One region of the Pseudoalteromonas sp. SCSIO 43088 genome, then DNA from elsewhere that is predicted to be linked to it. Evidence: predicted binding sites of a transcription regulator. Region 1 holds the regulator's gene; the other holds the start of a gene.
What was found. Region 1 encodes LexA, which represses DNA repair genes until DNA is damaged. Its sites were predicted from a motif close to TACTGTATNNNNATACAGTA; they were not measured.
Positions count from the first base shown of each region.

Region 2: the regulator LexA is predicted to act here: its motif matches at 2,580-2,599, upstream of J8Z28_RS05265 (YebG family protein).

Region 1 covers NZ_CP072675.1:3,616,680-3,624,347, reverse strand. Annotated here, with positions in the region: gene J8Z28_RS16710 (VOC family protein) at 70-423, shown strand; gene J8Z28_RS16705 (PepSY-associated transmembrane domain-containing protein) at 398-1,123, opposite strand; gene J8Z28_RS16700 (hypothetical protein) at 1,282-1,662, shown strand; gene J8Z28_RS16695 (PaaI family thioesterase) at 1,670-2,107, opposite strand; gene lexA (transcriptional repressor LexA) at 2,269-2,886, shown strand; gene coxB (cytochrome c oxidase subunit II) at 3,324-4,466, shown strand; gene ctaD (cytochrome c oxidase subunit I) at 4,466-6,061, shown strand; gene J8Z28_RS16675 (cytochrome c oxidase assembly protein) at 6,061-6,591, shown strand; gene J8Z28_RS16670 (cytochrome c oxidase subunit 3) at 6,629-7,504, shown strand; gene J8Z28_RS21930 (DUF2909 domain-containing protein) at 7,404-7,668, opposite strand, start outside.
Region 2 covers NZ_CP072675.1:1,149,450-1,157,117, forward strand. Annotated here, with positions in the region: gene J8Z28_RS05255 (EAL and HDOD domain-containing protein) at 1-278, opposite strand, end outside; gene putP (sodium/proline symporter PutP) at 650-2,161, shown strand; gene J8Z28_RS05265 (YebG family protein) at 2,224-2,526, opposite strand; gene J8Z28_RS05270 (ComEA family DNA-binding protein) at 2,773-3,066, shown strand; gene J8Z28_RS05275 (DUF6170 family protein) at 3,095-3,397, opposite strand; gene dsbB (disulfide bond formation protein DsbB) at 3,397-3,915, opposite strand; gene J8Z28_RS05285 (chorismate mutase) at 4,045-5,196, opposite strand; gene J8Z28_RS05290 (bifunctional diguanylate cyclase/phosphodiesterase) at 5,531-7,668, shown strand, end outside.

The DNA.
Region 1 (7,668 bases):
TTCTAAAAAGGAAAAGTTTTTCAACTCAGCTATAGTTGTTAGGCCGTTTTTATTAAAGGAATTACAACCATGTTATTAGGTGCTTTTTCTGTAAGTCTAAATGTAAAAGATATTCGTGCTTCAAAGCAGTTTTATGAAAAGCTAGGTTTCAAAGAGTTTGCTGGGGAGATAGAGCAGCATTGGCTAATTATGAAAAACGGTGAACATTTGATTGGTTTGTTTCAAGGTATGTTTGATAAAACCATGCTGACCTTTAATCCTGGGTGGGATCAAAATGCCGAAGCTTTGGATGAATTTGCAACCTTTGAGCAATTAGCTGCACAATTTCAGCAACAAGGATTAGAAATACAAAAGGCCGGTGACGCGAGTTTTATTATCACCGACCCAGATGGCAATCCTATTTTGATTGACCAACACGTGTAGCTGGCTTTTTACGTTTAATTCGAACGTTTTGTAGTAACAAGAGAACTCCTGTAATACAAAATAGTACGCTGGTGGCTGAGAAGCTGATGAGTAGTGGATTGTTAAAGTTCTCACGCTCATCATAATCCATAATGTGTAGCATCCAGAAAAAGTCGAAAATGCGCCACAGGGTGCTGCGCACAGTTATAACTTTACCGGTTTGGCTATCTAAATATAAGGTTGTTGTTAACCAATCATCGAAGCTAATTTGCCAAACATTGGCTTTGTGACCGACTTCTCTAGGCCCTTTTGTTAATAACTGCGCTTGCGTTATTTTTGCGTCAATAAGCAGGTGAGCTTGCGCATTTTCAATGATTTGCGCTTTACTCGGTGCAGGCATTTTAGCACCTGTTCTGCCATCAAAAATAAACGTACCGCTAAAGGATGTAACTTCTATAATCGGGGTATTTAAAAAATGGCTATATTTAATACCCTCGATTTGCTCGAATTGCGCTGTTATTTTATCAATTGAAGCAGGGTAGTCCGACAATAAAAATGGGCTACTTAAACTGCGATTAGCCAGATGCTTACCATGCACTTTTTCAAGTGGTAATGAGCTCATTACCAGCCCACCTAAGAGCCAAAAAAAGATCTGCAAAGCAAGTAAGTAGCCAAGCCATTTATGCCCTTTACGAGCATACTTAAACAGGCGTTTATTCATTATTACCCCGTTATTATTGTTATGTGGGCGCTATTTTAGGTTGTTTAGCTAGATTGCCAATGCGGCATAATGTCGCATTAACTGTATTCTAGATTTGGTATATATACAAAACTGAGTTAAAGTTTCAGTCGATATCAATAGAGGGTAAAAACGAGAGTATGTCGGAAATTCAATTTTTAAATGTAGATCTGGAGCTTGAGTCAAAGCACGATATAAGTGCGCTTGTTGCTGATTTGAAGAAAAACGCCATGGTTTTACATTATGACCAAGATGAATACCGCCAACTAGCACGTATTGAAGCAACCGCAGATATCAGCTCTCCAGATAAAGCAATTAACCAGCTTTGCGAGCTTATTGAGTCTTGCTCGCGCAATGCATTAAAACAGTGGTTATCGTGCTCAAAGCGTACATTTGATATAGGCTTTGAATCAGGTAATTCGCCTAAATGCTTTAACCAACCCCTGCATGCCGATACCTTGTTACGTATCTCTGCAATTGGCGCAGGGATTGAAATTACTATTTATCCTGTTGAAAAATAGCCAGAATTTATCGCTCTACAACAGCTGCGGTCATTCTTGATACGCAGCAAAGCTCTCCTGCGGCATTGGTAATTTTTATATCCCAAACAGAAGTTCGCTTACCTAAATGCAGCGGTCTCGCAGTTGCTGTTAACGTTCCTTTGCGTGACGCTTTCATGTGGTTGGCATTAATCTCTTGGCCAACAGCATAAAACTTATTGAAATCAACCACGAAATTGGCTGCATAGCTTGCCACTGTCTCTGCTAATACAACGTTTGCTCCGCCATGGACCATGCCCATAGGGTTATGATGCTCAGGAATAGCAGGCATGGTTGCCATTAAATAATCATCGCCAATTTCAGTTACCTCAATGCCCATAGTTTTCATTAAAGTGCCTTGACCGGTAATCCCTTGTTCCAGCTCTTTGCAAAGCTCTAACGTGATTGGTTGGTGCCAAATACTCATTGTGTTTCCTTAGCCTGCTAATTAAAGCTAATACCTTATGGCATCTTTCGGTGTGGTTCAATGTTAGTTTTGTAGCAATATGATGGGGTTAATTTAAATTTGCGATTTTCAAATAACTGTATATACTCACAGTTAAATGTACTGTATGGAAAACCAGTTGTATGCGCCCATTAACTAAACGCCAATCGCAAATTTTAGAACTAATTAAAGTCTTTATTAAAGATACAGGCATGCCACCTACGCGTGCTGAAATAGCTCAAACATTGGGTTTTAAAAGTGCCAACGCTGCTGAAGAACACCTAAAAGCACTGGCAAAAAAAGGCATGATCAAAATGAAGCCTGGGGCGAGTCGCGGTATTCAGTTAATTGAAGAAGATGAGCCAGAGCAACTAGGCTTACCTTTAATTGGCCGTGTTGCAGCCGGTGAACCTATTTTGGCGCAAGAGCATGTTGAAAGTCACTGCCAAGTTGATCCTTCATTATTTAAACCTGCTGCCGATTTCTTACTGCGTGTAAATGGTATGAGTATGAAAGACATTGGTATTATGGATGGCGATTTGCTTGCAGTACATAGAACACAAGTTGCTGAAAACGGGCAAGTAGTTGTAGCTCGAGTCGATGAAGATGTAACAGTTAAGCGTCTAGAAAAAGCGGGTCGCAAAGTACTTTTACACGCTGAGAACGAAGAGTTTTCGCCTATTGAGGTTGACCTTGAGCATGAGTCGTTCAACATCGAGGGGTTAGCGGTAGGTGTTATTCGTAACGCTGACTGGATGTAAACGTTCCCAATTTGGTGCATTAAATTGACTCAATTTGGTGCGCCACTGAAATTTTACTACTTAATTAGGATTTGTGAATCCTTACTCTTCATTTAAAGCCTTATATAGCGCAGTTTTCCTCTCTTTTTATATTTCGTTCTTACTCCTAAACATTAAATAAAGCGCTGATTATAGTTGTTATTTCTGCACCAAAATAAACATTTATTATCATTAAAACTTGCTTATTGGTCATTTTTTAACTAATTGGTTAATACACTGTATTAACACCTAATTAATAAAAAGACACAAAAATGTGCGAGGTGTTAGTCATGGGGTCGGTATCATAAGTGGGTCAAAATGATACGTAGTCGCTCTGAACAATAAGAAAAACGAATGGGCACCTTGTTGTATCGCCTTTTCGCTTTGCGTCTTGCAATAGCATCTAAAGGAGCCGTCACATGGGTAAACTGCGTTACGCCTTGTGGCTTATATTGTTTGCACTTCCTGAGCTTGCATTGGCAAATAGCCAATACAATATGCGTAAAGGGGTGACCGATATAAGTAATAATGTTTATGAGTTACACATGACGATATTTATTATCTGCTGTGTAATCGGCATCATCGTATTTGCGGTGATGTTTTGGGCTTTAATACACCACCGTAAATCCAAAGGGGCCAAGCCTGCCCAATTTCATGAAAGTACAAAAGTTGAAATACTTTGGACTGCCATTCCATTTGTCATCTTAATCGCCATGGCTGTGCCTGCCACAAAAACCTTAATTGCCATGGAAGATGCCTCTAAAGCCGATATCACCATTAAAGTGACTGGCTCACAATGGAAGTGGCATTACGAGTACATGGGCGAAGACATTGCTTATTACTCGATTCTATCTACACCTAAAGACCAAATAGACAACCAAGCAGAGAAAACTGAGCATTATTTGCTTGAAGTAGATAAACCGCTAGTACTTCCTATCAATAAAAAAGTTCGCTTTTTAATGACCTCAGACGATGTAATTCATTCATGGTGGGTGCCTGATTTTGCGGTTAAAAAGGATGCAAATCCTGGGTTTATCAATGAAGCGTGGACACGTATTAACGAGCCAGGAGTATACCGTGGTCAATGTGCTGAGTTATGCGGTAAAGATCATGGCTTTATGCCTGTTGTGGTGAAAGCCTTACCTGAAGATGAATTTGCTAATTGGCTTGCAGATGCCAAGCAAGAAAAAGCCAATGCGGCCGCAGCAGATGCTGCTTTGCTTGATCAAACATTACCGAAAGAAGAGCTTATGGTCTTAGGTGAACAAGTGTATATGGCAAGCTGTGCTGCATGTCACCAACCTACCGGTATGGGCTTACCAGGCGTTTTTCCAGCACTTAAAGGCAGCCCGATTGTATTAGGTGATGTAAAAGATCACATAGATATCGTATTACACGGTAAGCCTGGCACAGCAATGCAAGCGTTCGATAAACAGCTTTCAATTAAGCAACTTGCTGCGGTTATTACTTATAAGCGAAACGCGTGGGGTAATGATACCGGCGATGTTATCCAACCGAGTCAAATTCAAGCCGCGATTGATGCAGCAGCGGAGGCGAACTAATGAGTAATGTTATTAACGAGCAAGCAACAGGGCATGCGCATCACGACCATCATCATCCAGCTAAAGGTTTTAAGCGTTGGCTTTACACTACCAATCATAAAGACATTGGTAGTTTATACCTGATTTTTTCACTCACCATGTTTTTAATTGGTGGAGCGATGGCAATGGTGATCCGCGCTGAACTGTTTCAGCCTGGATTACAGTTAGTTGATCCGCACTTTTTTAACCAAATGACTACCGTACATGGTTTGATCATGGTGTTTGGTGCTGTTATGCCTGCATTTACTGGGCTTGCAAACTGGATGGTACCTATGATGATAGGCGCACCAGATATGGCCTTACCACGTATGAATAACTGGAGCTTTTGGATTTTGCCATTTGCATTTTTAATCCTATTGGCTTCGTTACTTATGCCTGGTGGTGGTCCTGCGTTTGGTTGGACTTTCTACGCACCACTATCAACAACTTACAGCAACGATAACACTGCACTTTTTGTGTTTGCCGTACATATCATGGGTATCAGCTCAATTATGGGTGCGATTAACGTTATCGTGACTATCGTCAACCTAAGAGCGCCAGGTATGACGTGGATGAAGCTGCCGCTATTTGTTTGGACATGGTTAATCACTGCATTCTTGTTAATTGCTGTTATGCCAGTTCTAGCAGGGGCGGTCACTATGGTGTTGACCGATAAATACTTTGCAACCAGCTTTTTTGATGCAGCCGGTGGGGGCGACCCTGTGATGTTCCAGCACATTTTCTGGTTCTTCGGTCACCCCGAAGTGTACATCATGATTTTGCCGGCCTTTGGCATTATATCGACTATCGTACCGACCTTCTCGCGCAAAAAGCTATTTGGCTATGCGTCTATGGTGTATGCAACTTCATCGATTGCGCTGCTAAGTTTTATCGTTTGGGCACATCATATGTTTACCACAGGGATGCCTGTGGCAGGCGAGTTGTTTTTCATGTACGCCACCATGCTTATCTCGGTACCAACGGGCGTTAAAGTGTTTAACTGGGTGGCCACCATGTGGCGAGGTTCGATTAGCTTCGAAATTCCGATGATGTTTGCAATCGCCTTTATTGTGTTATTCACCTTAGGTGGTTTCTCTGGCTTGATGCTTGCGATTACACCAGCAGATTTTCAGTATCACGATACCTATTTTGTGGTGGCTCACTTCCATTATGTGCTTGTGACGGGGGCTGTGTTCTCAATTATGGCGGGAGCCTATTATTGGCTACCGAAATGGACTGGCAACATGTACAACGAAACGCTGGCGAAATGGCATTTTTGGTTATCGCTAATCAGTGTCAACGTGTTGTTCTTCCCTATGCACTTTGTTGGCCTTGCTGGTATGCCGCGTCGTATTCCTGACTATGCTCTGCAATTCGCTGACTTTAACGCCATTATCAGTATTGGTGGTTTTGCATTTGGCTTATCGCAACTGTTGTTTGTATTGGTGGTATTTAAATGTGCTCGAGGTGGCGAAAAGGCACCTGCCAAAGTATGGGATGGGGCTGAAGGTTTAGAGTGGGAAGTCGATTCTCCAGCGCCTTATCACACCTTTGAAACACCGCCGGAGATTAAGTAATGAACCATGCACCTTTGCTAAAAAAACTGCTGATTACATGCTTGCTCATGTTCGCATTTGCTTTTGCAATGGTGCCGCTTTACGACGTGTTTTGCGACGTTACAGGGTTGAATGGTAAGCCATCATTAGAAAAAGCGAGCGCGAGTGAATCAATAAATACACAGCGCCAAGTTGATGTCAGCTTTACCACTCACGCCCAAAGCGGCGCGCCATTTAAGGTGCAGTCTGAGCAATACAGCGTGGCGGTACAACCAGGTGCCATGCGTGAAGTTAAATTTTCAGCAAAGAACACCAGTAATGAAGACAAAGTCATGCAAGCAATTCCATCAGTATCACCGGGTAAAGCGGCAAAGTACTTACATAAAATAGCCTGTTTTTGCTTTGATCAGCAGCCAATGAAAGCCGGTGAAGAAATGGAATTTACCTTGTTGTTTTATGTTGATACAGAGTTACCCGACGATGTTGAGGAACTGACGTTGTCGTATACCGTGTTTGATATTAGCGGGCATGTTGTGGCTAAAAACGATTAAAAGCCGCCAAGCTAATTGCTAATTGGGAGCAAACAAAATGAATCAAAATTATGAAAAATACTATGTTCCAGCCGAGAGTCCTTGGCCAATAGTTGGTGCCATCGCGATGTTTTTAATTGCTGTCGGTGCTGGTTTAACTGTGATGCAAGTAAGTGGTGAGGGCAGTAGTGGCCAGTATGTCTTGTATCTAGGCATTGCCATATTAATTTATATGGTTTTTAGCTGGTTTAGAAACGTTATTGAAGAGTCTCATAAAGGGCTTTACTCAGCACAAATGGACCGCTCCTTCAGACAAGGTATGAGCTGGTTCATATTCTCTGAGGTTATGTTCTTTATGGCGTTTTTTGGCGCTCTTTTTTATGCACGTATGATTTCGGTGCCTTGGCTCGGTGGCGCTGGTAATAACGCTATGACCAATGAAGTGCTCTGGCCAACCTTTGAAGCCGTATGGCCGCTATTAACTACGCCAGCGGGCGAGACCACACAGGCTATGGGCTGGCAAGGTCTGCCTCTGATCAACACGCTTATTCTGCTTACCTCATCGGTCACAATTCACTTTGCTCATGTTGCGATAGAAAACAATAAGCGCGGCGCCCTAAAGGTATTTTTATCTTTAACCGTGCTGTTAGGTGTGATTTTCCTTGGCTTACAAGTTTACGAGTATATGCATGCTTACCAAGATTTAGGTTTGACCTTAGATGCGGGCGTTTATGGGAATACCTTTTTCTTGTTAACTGGCTTTCACGGTATGCACGTGACACTAGGCACCATTATTTTATTTGTGGTGCTGCTGAGAATTTTTAAAGGCCACTTCACGAGTGAAAAGCATTTTGCCTTTCAAGCGGCTGCTTGGTATTGGCACTTTGTTGATGTGGTGTGGTTGTGTTTATTTGTGTTTGTGTACGTGCTGTAGCTTTGTGAAGCGGCGACGGGTTGGTGTGAATAAAGCCCAATTTCATTGCGGCAATGATGAGCACCAGCACAATACCTGAAAACAGCACTCGACGACCTAAGTAATGCGACATGGGTTTCGAGTGCTCTTTTGCTGACATCATCACAAACAGCGCTCTAAATAGG
Region 2 (7,668 bases), 1.4 Mb from region 1:
ATAGTTTCAAGAATTTCGACAACGACTTGTTCTTTACCCAGTAATAAAGGGTAGCCTTTTTGGAGTGTCTCTAAAGTGAAATTAATGTAAGCTGGTTTGTTATCCGTTAAATCTTCTAAACCAAAATTGAACTGACTACCTTCAATGAGTCGTGATGTTGCTTCATCGCCATCAATGTCTGGAAACACGTTATCTACGCCATCCCTAAAAAGGAGTTCGTAGCCGACAAGTTTCTTTTCCTTATCTAAAATAGGTTGGCGTGCAGCGTAAAAATACATAGTCCTAGCATGTCCACTTCGGTTAATTCATTTATCCATCAGCAATATATGTCATTGTGCCTGAAATAGCATTAATTAAATGCGAGTATTTGAGGATAAATACTGATTTTATTCTGATCTTAAGACTAGGATAAATTGCAATTGAATTCTATAACTTGCGATTAAATATCATATTTTTGTTATGAAAAGGTTGAAATTGTAAACCCTGCCATTGAACTGCTTGATTGGAGTTGTAGGGGGGAAGCATGTTATAGTCATGGGTGATATCGGTTTTTACCCCAATAATGTCTTAAAATTAAATAACTTGCGAGTCATTATTCGGATTAAAAGCCAACATTAAACAACTTTTGGAGGCTAATTTGGAAACAGGAATGATAATTTCGTTAGCAATGTACTTCATCGTCATGCTGGGGATTGGGCTGTATGCTTATAAGCAATCTACCGACGATGTATCAGGCTATATGCTAGGTGGTCGTAATTTATCACCAAGTGTTGCTGCGCTTTCAGCTGGCGCATCAGACATGAGTGGTTGGCTGCTAATGGGTCTACCGGGTGCAATGTATTTGTTTGGTTTAAGCAAGGTTTGGATTGCCATAGGTCTAGTACTCGGTGCTTGGGCTAACTACTTCCTAGTCGCGCCTCGTTTACGTGTTTACACAGAAAAGGCGAATGACTCAATCACCATTCCAGATTACTTCGCGAACCGCTTTGATGATAATAAAAATATTCTGCGTGTGATCTCTGCGATTGTAATCATTGTTTTCTTCACCTTGTATACCTCATCAGGTGTTGTTGCAGGCGGCAAGTTGTTCGAAAACTCATTTAATATGAGCTACGAAATGGGTCTGTACATCACAACCGGTGTTGTCGTGTTATATACCTTGTTTGGTGGCTTCTTAGCAGTGAGCCTGACTGACTTTGTACAAGGCTGTATCATGTTTATCTCGTTGCTGGCTGTGCCAATTGCAACGTTTACCATGCTTGATCAGCCAGTTATGGATACACTTGCAAATGCACGCTATGACTTATTATTAAGCTCACCAAAAGAATCAGAAATTCATGCACTTAATATGATGGATTGGTTTGCAGGTGGTTCAACGATAGCGATTATCTCTGCAATGGCATGGGGCCTTGGTTATTTTGGTCAACCACATATTATTGTGCGTTTTATGTCTGTGCGCTCTGTGAAAGATATGCCGACTATGCGCCGTGTGGGTATGTCGTGGATGACGCTTTCAGCTATTGGTGCTGTGCTAACAGGTCTATTTGGTGCTGCTTATATGCTTGAAAACCAAATGCCAATTGATGATAAAGAAACGATTTTCCTAGTGTTGTCTGAGCTTATCTTCCATCCTTTAATTGCCGGCTTCTTATTGGCAGCTATTTTAGCGGCGATTATGAGTACTATCTCATCACAGTTATTAGTTTGTTCAAGCTCACTAACCGAAGATTTTTATAAGATTTACTTAAACCGTAGTGCATCGCAAAAAGAGCTGGTTTTAGTAGGTCGTATTAGTGTTATTTTGGTTGCTCTATTTGCTATTTACCTAGCCTATGACCGCAATAGCTCTATCTTAGACTTAGTGAGTAATGCATGGGCAGGTTTTGGTGCTGCATTTGGTCCACTCGTATTACTGAGCCTTTACTGGAAGCGTATGAACTTACAAGGCGCTATTAGTGGTATGGTTGTTGGTGCTGCAACAGTGCTGTTTTGGATTTACGCGCCAATTACAATTGATGGCCAAGCATTAAGTGCAATCATTTATGAGATTGTCCCAGGCTTTATTTTATCAACAATTGCTATTGTTGTTGTTAGCCTTACAACTGCTGAGCCGAAAAAAGAAATTACAGACTTATTTGATGAAGTTGAGTCGTCACTGTAGTTTTTGATTAAACACAAAAAAGGGCAACATCTGTTGCCCTTTTTTATGATCTAAATTTGCGTTTAGCTTGCCGCTTTTTCTTTTATATCAGCAACGTTGTCGTCTGACTTTGCTTTTTTAGGCTTAGCTGGGGCGTCTTTTGCACCTTTAAGTACCGCCATAAATTGGTCTTTTTCTTTTGCCATTTCAAGCGCCAGTGACTCAATTTGTTGCTCGCTTAATGGTACATCAACTTTTTCAAGCATTAGTTCTAATGACTCAGCAATGTCGAGCATTTTGTCATACGCATCAGCTTCTTTCTTAGTAGTAAACGTCATGCGCTCGACTCCGTTTCTTTCTACAACATATTTAACAACAACAGCCATGATTTCTCCTGCATTTAAGCGTGGCATTTGCAGCGTAATACCGCTACTTTGATTACTGTTTTTATATACAGTAATGCTTCGGGGCTTACTTTGCAAGTAACTTGAGAAAAATTTTATTCAGCAAATTTGACAATAATAGGGACATTGGCTTTATTTAAATTGTTACCCAAGGTTAAACACAAGCGATGGAGTGAGTGTTGGGTAATAGCTAACTACCTGTCCAAGATGGACATCATGGAGGAAATTATGAAATTACTATCAAGTACTTTACTTGCCATAAGCATTGCGTTACTACCTGCTACATCGGCATTCGCCGTTAAACCAACCGAAGCAACACAAGTTAAAATGCAAAAGCTCAGTATAAACAAAGCCAGCATAGATCAACTTACTCAATTACCGGGTATTGGAGAGTCAAAAGCTAAAGCGATTGTTGAGCACCGTAAAAAGCAAGGTCCGTTTAAGTCGGTAGAGCAATTAAAAGAAGTAAAAGGAATTGGCGATAAGCTATTTGCTAAACTTGAGGGGAAAATTACATTATAAATAGCGGGCTATACACCTAAACAGGGCGTTATTCGCCCTGTTTAAATTCATCGATAGCTTTGTCTAAATGCGCAAATGCGAACATGTTTTCGATAGGTGTTGTGATGAGTGGGTAACTTAAGCCTGCTAACAATAACCAAGGAATAAGCATCCAGCCTTCAAAGTAGGCCAAGCCTAAAAATAATGGTGCTAAAAAGGCAAGCTTACATACTGATAAAATGATCTTTTTGCTTGGGCTTAAATGAGCCAAAGCAAGGGCAATAATTTGCTGGCGTTGCCTTACTTTAAAGCTTTTTAAAGCAGGGATTTGGCTAGTAAAAAAATAAATCATTATAGCGACTTTTTGCTCACTAATCGGCTAACTAGAACAGCCACAAATACCACTGAAAATGCTGCAAAAATCACTTCCATCCATGCAGGCATACTCATAGAAGCAAACTGCCAATCGATATTTCCGCAATCACCAGTAGCGGCAAAGAAGCTAGGGATCCATTCATGCAAAGGCATAAAACTTGGGAAGTTAGGTTCAAATGCACAGCTAAATGCAAAAGGGTCAGTATTGTTTTGCATTGCAATGTGTTCTTTGGCAATAAAGTAACCCCAAATTGCAGAGACACCCCAAGTGGCAAATGCGACTAAGCGAACAACCATATTTTGTGGGTTAATTGCACCAATAACACCCGCCGCAAGTAAGCCTAAAACAGCAGTTCTTTGATAAATACACATGATGCATGGCTCAAGGCCCATGTTGTATTGAAAAAATAACGCAGTGATTTCAAATGCGAGGGAAATAACGGCTAATAATAACCAAGGTGTTCTTTTAGTTGCTAATTCTGCTAACCAATTCATGAAAGTTCCAATTTCAAATTGTTTTCAAGATTATGCTCAGACAGGGCAGTGGGTGCAAGTATCTAAGATGAAATTATACGAAAAAGGAGCCAACGAGCTCCTTTTCATTAATCATACCTAGGTTGGCTATTACACACTAACAGCTTGCAAAGACTCACTTTGATAGCAGCCTAATACACGGGTGTATTGGGTGTGTTCTTTTAGCTCTTCAAGCGCTTGCTTAACATGTAAGTCATCAAGGTTTGCTTCAAGGTCAACATAAAACACCTCTTCCCATGGGTTTCCAGGTACTGGACGAGATTCCAATTTTACTAGGTTAATTTGATGTTGTTTAAAAATCATCAAGGCATCAGCCAATGAACCCGCTTGTTGTTTGGTCGCCATAATCAAACTGGTTTTTGTTGGAATTTGCTTAGATACTTGCAACGGGTTACGCGCGACGACAATGAAGCGGCTATGGTTTTCGCTTTGGTTTGCAAGGCCTGATTTAACGACTTCTAACCCTACATTTTTACCTGCTTGTGCTGAGCCGATAGCGGCGCTGTTTGTAGTTTCAACCGCTGATTGTAATGCATGGAAGGTTGAGTCACAGGTTTCATGTTGAATATCACCTAAACCCTGAATGAAGCGGCTACATTGAGCAAAAGGCTGTGGGTGAGCAAAGATTTTATTAATGTGAGAAAGCTCAGTACCTGGCATTGCTAATAAACAGTGCTCAACGCTGTGAGTGACCTCACCGACAATTGATACTTGTGCATGTTGTAATAAATCGAACACTTCATTAATACTACCTGAGCTGGTGTTTTCAATTGGCAGTAAGCCAAAATCAGCTTGGCCACTTTCAACTTTACCAGTGATTTGATCAAAGCTCGAACAGCCCATCTCAATCAGCTTACCTGGGCGACGGCTAAAATATTTATGGCAGGCTAATTGGCTATAAGAACCTTGACCACCTAAATATGCAACACGATGACTTTCGCTCATTGCTTCAGGGTTTAGATTCTTTTGTAGCATTGCTTGTTGATTCAAAACAGAATCTTCAAGAATAGTTTGGAACACATTATTGATGTAGTACGCATCTAGACCTAGCGACTTACCATAATTAATAAGCTTTTCGAGTAATGCTTGTTCGCGGGCTTCATCGCGAATTGGTTTGTTATTGGCAATTTTATATTCAACTACGCTGTGGCTAATACGGCGTCTTTTAGCCAGTAACACCAATAAGTCGGAATCTATTTCATTAATATCGTGTCGTAACGCATTTAATGTATCAATGCTCATGTTGGTTTCCTCATTCCAAAACAGTGCACAAACAAAAAAGCCTCCCAAGTGGGAGGCTTTAGCTATTCGGTGAATTTATCTCGCAAACAGTTAAGCCTCCTCTATCTAAAGAAGCTAAAAAACGAAAAATAAGTGCGAGAGATAATTTGTTTCATTGAACTAATGTAAAAACACTTGTATGTAAAGTCAACTGCCTATCGCAGCTAATTTAGAAAACATCGGTGTTTACTCAGAAAATTCATTTATATTTATAAAAAATTTATAAATATAAAAATGAATCTGGTATATTTGTTTTTGCACAATAAATAATAACAATTATTAATAAGGTAGTCCTGTGGTGTATCGACGACCGCCATCACGTTTTGGTGTGAATTCATTAAGTATGAAATTGTCGCTGCTGATCTCTGCGATTTGTTTGATTGCAGGTATATGTGCTGCGGCTTTGATGCTTAAATCTGAAGAAAAACAGCTTGTGTTTGAAGAGCACGAACTTTTAAAGCACTCTAGTGAACGCTTGAGTCGTCAATTTAACCGCTTGATCAAAACCAAAATCAATATTGCTGAGCAGGCGAATAACGTCGTAAGCAGCCAGCTCCTTCACAACGAATCGCATTTACAAAGTAAACGCAGCGCAGAACTCAAATTTGCCCTCGATGGCAGTATCCGTAGTACCTCAGAAGATGGCTTATCGGCTGCATTTCTCCCTCAAGATAAATATTCTGAATTTTATAAACAGCTTATAAACGATTCTGAATCGCTATGGAAAATCGTTTCACCGACCTTAATTCAAGATTTCTTTAATTTTTACCTTGTCACCAAAGATAACTTTATTCGGATCGCGCCACCAAACTGGGCACTCAATGTACCTGGTGACTTTGATTTTACTAAAGGCGAAACCTTCAATTACGCTCAGGCTGCAACTAACCCAAGCCGAGAAGCGGTGTGGTCAAAAGTGTATTACGATACTATTTGGCATAAGTGGGTGGTGAGTGTGCTTGTGCCAATCTACCTTGATAACGATTTTTTTGGTGTCACGGGCAGTGATATCGCGCTTGAAACCTTATTGGCACAGCTACCTATCGGTGACCGTGAGCAGCATCTGTTAGTGTTTGATGCAAAAGGTCAGCTATTAGCTCACCCTGATTTAGATAAAACCACGCTTGAGCAATATGGTCGTGAAGGTAAAAAATTACTCACCGAAGATTTTGTAAACCCTGATCTGCAAAAACTAGTGTCTGAAACCATTCGTTTAAAGTTACCTGAGTCGGCAAATTCATTCGTACAAGATGGCGAAACTCACATTATCAATATTCGTAAAGTCGAGAATCTAAATTGGTATATTGGAATTTATAAAAAACGTTCGTCGGCACTTTCTGCGCTTGAAGAGTTAAAAGTAAAATTCTTTGGCTTGTTTATCTTGTACGCTATTTTAGTTGCTTTGTTATTGCATCAAGCACTTTATCAATTAGTACTGCGTCGCATTCATTCGTTGGTTAATGCGGTAGTTAGTTTTGGCAAAGGGCAATTACAAACTGAGTTTCCAAAGGCTAATAAAGATGAAATTGGCACGCTAAATGGCTCGTTTAGAGATATGGCTATTGAAATTCGTAAGTTGATCGATGGCTTAAACCAGCGCATTAGTGAAAAAGAAATAGCGGAAAAAGCGGCGAATCGTTTATCTAAAGCTGTGGCTTTCTCTGGTACCGGTGTGGTGATCACCAATCAAGACTTTGAGATCAAATACGTGAATCCGAAAATGGTTGAAATGACCGGTTTTGAGGAGCGTCACTTTATTGGCTCGCCGCTGCTGAATATCATTTCACAAGAAATGGCGATTTTAGTCGATGATATTGATATCGATTTGCGTAGCCGTAATTATTGGCGCGGGGATACCTTATTACAAGGGAATGAGCGCCAATCAGTTTGGGTTTCGTTAAGTATTTCACCAATTCGTGAAGATGGTGGTGAGATCACCAGTTATGTGGCATCAGCTCAAGATATTTCGTTTGTAAAAGAAAGCCAGCGTAAGATGGAGCAATTGGCTTACTTTGATACCTTAACGGGGCTTGCTAACCGTACTTTCTTCAGAATGCAGCTGCGTAAATCAATGGCACTGGCTGAACGTGGCCATTATGCATTTGCCTTATTCTATTTTGACTTAGATGAATTTAAACGTATCAACGATACACTAGGGCATGATGCAGGGGATCAGTTATTAGTTGAAGTGGCTAACCGTTTGAAAAAGCGTTTGCGTACGGAAGATACAATAGCGCGTTTAGGCGGCGATGAATTCGCGGTCCTGTTAAGTGGTATTGAGCATCAAACACATGCCATGGAAGTGGCTAATACGATTCAGCGCACACTTAATGAGCCAATCAAATTAGGTAACAATGAAGTGATCATCAGTGCCAGTATTGGTATCACAATGGCACCATTTGATAGCCAAGAAGAAGATCAGCTACTTAAACATGC